2 regions of the Priestia sp. ST2 genome follow, and region 2 is predicted to be linked to the other one. Evidence: riboswitches for the same ligand, from Rfam matches in the RefSeq annotation. Region 2 holds a riboswitch; the other holds the start of a gene.
What was found. A riboswitch is a leader RNA that binds a small molecule or an ion and turns the genes downstream of it on or off. The one in region 2 is predicted to bind FMN.
Positions count from the first base shown of each region.

Region 1: linked by a shared signal. The riboswitch ahead of ribE (riboflavin synthase) and the one ahead of AC0KUU_RS02690 (ECF transporter S component) in region 2 are both predicted to bind FMN.

Region 1 covers NZ_JBVVNT010000003.1:257,475-260,903, reverse strand. The annotation lists gene AC0KUU_RS13820 (YkvI family membrane protein) at 264-1,298, shown strand; FMN riboswitch at 1,406-1,556, shown strand; gene ribE (riboflavin synthase) at 1,836-2,495, shown strand; gene AC0KUU_RS13810 (bifunctional 3,4-dihydroxy-2-butanone-4-phosphate synthase/GTP cyclohydrolase II) at 2,512-3,429, shown strand, end outside.
Region 2 covers NZ_JBVVNT010000001.1:521,400-524,828, reverse strand. The annotation lists gene AC0KUU_RS02700 (YpbB family protein) at 1-957, opposite strand, end outside; gene AC0KUU_RS02695 (ferredoxin) at 1,215-1,463, shown strand; gene AC0KUU_RS02690 (ECF transporter S component) at 1,542-2,117, opposite strand; FMN riboswitch at 2,272-2,414, opposite strand; gene serA (phosphoglycerate dehydrogenase) at 2,713-3,429, shown strand, end outside.

The DNA.
Region 1 (3,429 bases), on a different contig from region 2:
TTATACAACAGTAAATTGTGAATTTCCAGCAAATATTGAGGAAAATTTAAAAGCTAAAGGGAAAATATCCGTATATTTTGTTTGAAAATGACTGTTATGTTAGGGGTTAAAGAGTTTTTTGTGAGAAATACAAAAAGAAAATGAAAAAAATAAACCAAAAGGCACAAGCACTGGGATGTGCGTAGATTTACACGTGAAAAGGCTCGTCTTTTTTTTATCGTTTCTACATATAGTGAACTATGAAGGATAGAAGGGTGATGGGCATGAAAAGGTGGAAACTCACGCTGCAGGTTGCTGCTACGTATGTAGGCACCGTTGTAGGAGCCGGTTTTGCAACAGGCAAGGAAATCGTTCAATTTTTTACACAGTACGGGGAACTTGGAATGGTCGGAATTTTGGTCAGCGGCTTGTTTTTTATTTGGCTAGGTTCAAAAATGATGCTGCTTTCGCACGCAATTGGGGCTTCTTCTTATCAGCAGCTTAATACATATTTATTTGGTGATGTGCTTGGAAAAGTGGTAAACGGTGTAATGATTGTCATTTTATTTGGAGTAACTTCAGTCATGCTAGCGAGTACGGGAGCAATAGGAAAAGAACAGTTTGGGCTGTGGCCTCCTGTTGGGATGATTTTTACAATTGTTTTAACTTATATATTTATCGCAAAAGGAATTAACGGTATTTTAATGGTTAATTCTCTTGTTGTGCCGATGATGCTTTCATTTGCTTTTATCATATTTATGCCGAATATCAGCTATTTCTCACTGATTCAAACGAAGCCGGATTTAACGCTCGTCACGCAGTGGAAGTGGGCGGTTAGTCCCTTTTTATATATTTCCCTGAATCTAGCTTTGGCTCAGGCCGTTTTGGTCCCATTAGGAAGCTCGGTGAAAGATAGGAGCGTGATTACAAAAGGGGCCTTAATAGGAGGTTGTGTACTTACGTTTATGCTTGTTTCTACTCATCTTGCCCTTTCCAATTTGCCTTATTCATTTCAACTTGATATTCCGATGAGTGCCGTTGTTAAAAATATCTCAGCGTGGGTGAATGTTTTATTTACGGTAGTTGTGTTGGGCGAGATTTTTACTACATTGATTGGAAATGTATTTGGCATCGCTAAGCAGCTTCAGTCATTTCTTCCCCTCAATGACAAACAAGCTTTTGCGTTTATTATCTTGGCTTGCTTTATTATTGGGCAATTCGGATATGCCCAGCTTCTTGAGTTTTTGTATCCGATATTTGGCTATATTGGACTAGCTTTTGTATGGATGCTATGTATTAAAAAAGAAAAAATAAGCTAAAAGCTGGATTTTAAAAAATAGATGTGAAAAAACGAAGTTAAATGATGTGACAAGTCGATTTTACTTTGCTATAATGTAAAACAAATAAGACTATAGCAGTCGAATATATTATCCTTCGGGGTCGGGTGTAAGTCCCAACCGGCGGTGATAAAGCGTATGCTTTTAAGCCCGTGACCCGTTTTCATACGATGTATGTTAGCGGTGGATCTAGTTAAAATCTAGAGCCGACAGTAAAAGTCTGGATGGGAGAAGGATCAGGAAGCACAGTTGTTTTTTTTGTGTTGAATTAATAAGGGGCACGCTTGCCTTTTTTAAAGCTACCCTTGTTTTTGTACACAAAATATAACTGTTTATTTCGTATACAATTAGCGGAATTTTGCATAGATAAAACTGATTCAGCTCAGCCGACCCCTTGGACATTTGTTCAAGGGGCTTTTTTATTTTCAGTGGTTGGGGGAAAGATAAATATGAAAAAAAAGCAGCTGCTATTTCAAAACGGTATAAGAAGTTGGAATAGCGCCAAAGCAGGTGAAGAAAATGTTCACAGGTATTATTGAAGAAATTGGAAAAATAAAACGTATTCAAAAGGCTACAGAAGCAATTGTTCTTACGATTGATGCGAAGACCGTGTTAGAAGATGTGAACTTAGGAGACAGTATTTCAGTTAACGGCGTTTGTTTAACCGTAACGGCTTACTCTCAAAATGAATTTACGGTCGACGTCATGCCGGAGACGATTAAAGCAAGTACCCTTCAGCTTCTAACCGTTGGATCACGTGTTAACTTAGAGCGGGCGATGGCTGCAAATGGCCGGTTTGGAGGGCATTTCGTTAGCGGACACGTTGATGGAATTGGAACTATTGTAAGCAAAACACGTAAAGGAAATGCTTTTTATTATGAAATTCAAGTCGATCCTGAACTTCGTGAATTTATGATGTTAAAAGGATCTGTTTCCGTAGACGGAACAAGTCTTACTATTTTTGATGTCAGCAACCAATCATTTACTATTTCTCTTATTCCTCATACGGTGCTTCACACAGTCGTTGGAGACAAACAGCGAGGAGACAAGGTGAATATTGAATGCGATATGTTAGCTAAATATATGCATCAGATGATGACAAATAAGTCAACTCCTGGCGCCTCGAATCGTTCAGGTAACATGAAGGATTTATTGCAGCAGCATGGTTTTACAAATTAACAGTGAGGTGAAAGAGATGTTTCATAAAGTAGAAGAAGCCATTGAAGAGTTAAAAAAGGGAAAAGTGGTTATTGTATGCGATGATGAAGATCGAGAAAACGAAGGAGATTTTATTGCATTAGCCGAAAAAACGACGCCTGAGGTTATTAACTTTATGGCTACTCATGGAAGAGGATTAATTTGTACACCTGTTAATGAAGAAATTGCGCATAAATTGAATCTTCACCCGATGGTAGCGAACAATACGGATGTACATGGCACAGCATTTACAGTAAGTATTGATCATATTTCAAGTACAACAGGTATCAGTGCATATGAACGTTCTGCTACCGTTATGGCTCTTGTAAATGAAGCGACGGTAGCAAGTGATTTTCAACGCCCAGGACATATTTTCCCATTGATTGCAAAAGACGGGGGCGTTCTGCAGCGTGCAGGTCATACAGAGGCTGCTGTTGATTTAGCAGTATTAGCAGGAGGAAAGCCTGCGGGTGTTATTTGTGAAATTATGAATGAAGATGGAACAATGGCACGTGTACCGGATTTAACAAAAATTGCAGAGCAATTTGATTTAAAAATGATTACAATAAAAGATTTGATTGCCTACCGCCGCAAACATGACCAGCTTATTAGCCGTGAAGTAGAAGTGAGCTTACCTACGGCATTTGGTGAGTTTAAAGCTGTAGGATATACAAATAAACTTGATAATAAAGAACATGTGGCTCTTATCAAAGGTGATATTGATCATAATAGCCCCGTTCTTGTTCGTGTTCACTCTGAGTGTTTGACTGGAGATGTGTTTGGTTCTGAACGCTGCGACTGCGGTCCTCAGCTTCACGCAGCTCTTATGCAAATTGAAGAAGAAGGACGCGGCATTCTGCTGTATATGCGTCAAGAGGGCAGAGGTATTGGCTTACTAAATAAGCTAAGAGCATAT
Region 2 (3,429 bases):
CAAACCTTCAAAGGCTGAGATAATTTTTTCCTGCTGCTTAGGCGATACGTATGCATCGATTGAAAAAGATGGAACAAACAGAGCTAATTCTGCAATATGGTCTTCAATTGTACTTTCTTTTAAACGCCTTATATAAGCAATTTCTTCAAGCGTCTTGCCTTTTTGAAGCCAGCTATACGTTTTTAACGTCGAGCTTGTCAAAGGCAATTCTAAATATAGATCACGTAAAAAAGAAGACAGTACATGAAAGCTTTCATTATTTTTACTTACTTTTTCAATGATATAGTGAATAACCCCTAAAAGTTGAATATGAACATAATGCTCATCGAGTTCATATTGATATGCTAACTGATTTTTTGTAAAGCCTACTCTTTGGTATCCAGTCAGCTGCAAAACAAAAAGAGACGCGTCCCGTTCCGTGCAGCCTTTCAAGCACGTTCGGAGCTCTTCGAATAGCTCGGCGGCTAACTCTTGACGCGTTTGCTTTTGAGACATAATATACGTTTTGACCCATTGAATGACCTCAGCATTTTTGGAAATGGGTAAAAACCCTTTTTGAAAATACTGTAGGTTTGATAAGGTCTGAATGAACAAAGTGATTCTTGCTAAAAATAATTGAGTACTGCTTGCGAATTTCCATCCGTCTAAAGCTGGATGAAAGGGTCGAGCCGTCAGTTCATCTTCAAGGCGTGCTTGTCCCTTATCTGTCATCACATACTTTTGATTTTCAGTTTCTTCAATATACTGCTGTTCTTTTAAATATGCAACGCAGGTTTCAAAAGACCGTTTATCTAAGTAAACAAATGACTGAAAAAGAAACGAAATTCCAAAAATTTTTCCGTCTTGAATCGTTTGAGCTGACTTTTTACCTGTTAATAAATGATAAATACCATAGGCGGTTCGCTCACCTTTTAACTGTTTTATACAAAATAAAATGCTAACTTGAATATAATTCAAAGGTGTCAACTTCCTTTCTCATTCATTGTACCAAAAGTGACCAATAGCATGTGAGATAAAGGCTTTTTAGCTCTTTCCTTTATGTATTAAAACGTTTGGGTAAGTGAATAAACCTTGATTTGATAAGCATTCTCAGTGACTTTTCTATTGAAAAGTTTTATAAATCATTTTACAATGAATAAGGAGAAATTTCACTCTTGATTCGCGAAGAGATTATATAATGAGAAATTTTCGAACACTTTACAGGAGGTCTTGTTATGCCAAAATATACAATTGTTGATAAAGATACTTGCATCGCATGCGGCGCTTGCGGAGCAGCAGCACCAGACATTTATGATTATGATGATGAAGGTATTGCATTCGTAACACTAGATGATAACCAAGGTGTAGTAGAAATTCCAGAAGATCTAGAAGATGATATGATGGATGCAATGGAAGGCTGCCCTACGGATTCAATTCGCGTAGCGGATGAAAAATTCGAAGGCGATGCTAATAAATTCGAATAAGTATTGAGCAAACCTGTAGTGTACATGCTGCAGGTTTTTTTATATATAAAAATCGCTCTCCCCGGGAGAGCGATTGAATTAAACAGCAATGCGACGCGTGATCCATTGCTTCATTTTTGAAAACAATAAGACAAAGATAACCCCTGTTGCTGCTCCTTTTATTAAGTTAAACGGCAAAATACCTGCAACGATATATTGACGTGCTTGTTCACTAGACATTTCTGGCGATTGCAAGAAGATTGTATACGCTGGTAAGAAGACATAATAATTTAAGACAGCCATGAGTACCGTCATTACCACCGTACCCGTAACCAAACCTATCGTTACGCCTTTAGCCGTTTTAAATCGGTTGAACATGTATGATACAGGAAGAATGAACAGTAGACCAGCCACAAAGTTAGCCACTTGACCAACTGGAACCCCTGTAGCACTTCCTTGAATTAAATAATTCAATAAATTTTTTATTCCTTCTACTATAACAGCAGCCATCGGTCCAAATACAAGTGCTGCTACGAGTGCAGGAATTTCGCTAAAATCAATTGTTAAAAACGGAGGTAATCCAGGAATTGGGAAATTAATCATCATTAAAATATATGCAATACTACTTAACATTCCTAGTATGACCAGCTTTTGAGTTTTCTTACTTTGTTGCATCTTGCCTCTCTCCTTCTTTGTGATCCACTCTTCAAAGAAGAAAGGTTCAACTTTATATCCCCACGCAAAAACCTCCCAACAAATGATTCGTTGAGAGGAGACATGGCAGGCATATTTAATAAACGTTCATCACATTAAGTTTTGAACGCTGAACCTCCACCTTCTCCCATCCAGACTGTACTGTCGGCTTTGGAATTTCACCAAATCTGCTCGTATGTATTACATATAAGCTCGCGGGCTCAAAACAATTTGTTTTTTACCGCCGGTCGGGAATTTCACCCTGCCCCGAAGATAGACCAATATTTAATTATGAATTTATTATATGTTATCTCGAATTAAAAGTAAATAAAGAAGTTTTTTAATTCCTATTAAATTGATGTATTTTATGAACTTCATTACTGTTTTATATGTAAAATAAGGAAATAAGTGCATAACCAACAGCATTATGACATATTTATAGTTTCAATTTTACGTTTATAATTGTGTATTTGATAACTAATCGTAAAGTTTGAAAAATATAATTGACAGAATTTTTTTAACATGGTAAATTATCAAATATTTGATGATAGTAAAATCCAAGGGAGATGTTCACGTCATGTATAATGTATTAGTAGCTGATTCAATTAGCAATGAAGGTCTTGCTCCACTACTTGAAGCTCCTCATGTGAATCTTACGCGAAAAAAAGTTGAAGAAGTTGAGAATGATTTGCATACGTACGATGCGCTTTTAGTACGGAGTGCTACGACGGTTACAGAGGATTTGCTGGCAAAAATGCCGAATTTAAAAATTGTTGCTCGCGCTGGAGTAGGTGTCGATAATATTGATATTGAAGCCTCAACCAAACGAGGGGTTGTCGTTATTAACGCGCCGAACGGAAATACCATTTCAACGGCGGAACATACATTTGCTATGATGGCTAGCTTGTTTCGGCATATTCCCCAAGGAAATGCTTCAGTCAAAGCGCGCGAATGGAACCGCTCAGCATTTGTTGGAACAGAGCTTAACCGCAAACACCTGGGCATTATCGGATTTGGACGAATTGGCTCAGAGCTTGCCAAACGCGCAAAAGCCTTCAATATGAGCGTGCACGTTTACGATCCTTTTTTAACCTCTTCCCGAGCTGAAAAGCTAGGCGTAGAACTATTATCCCTGGATGAATTACTAGCAGCAGCGGATGTTATTACGGTGCACACTCCGCTTACCAAAGAAACAAAGGGATTGCTCAATCATGACACGTTAGCCAAAACAAAGAAGGGCGTGTTTTTATTAAACTGCGCACGCGGCGGGATCATTGATGAAAAAGCCTTAGTT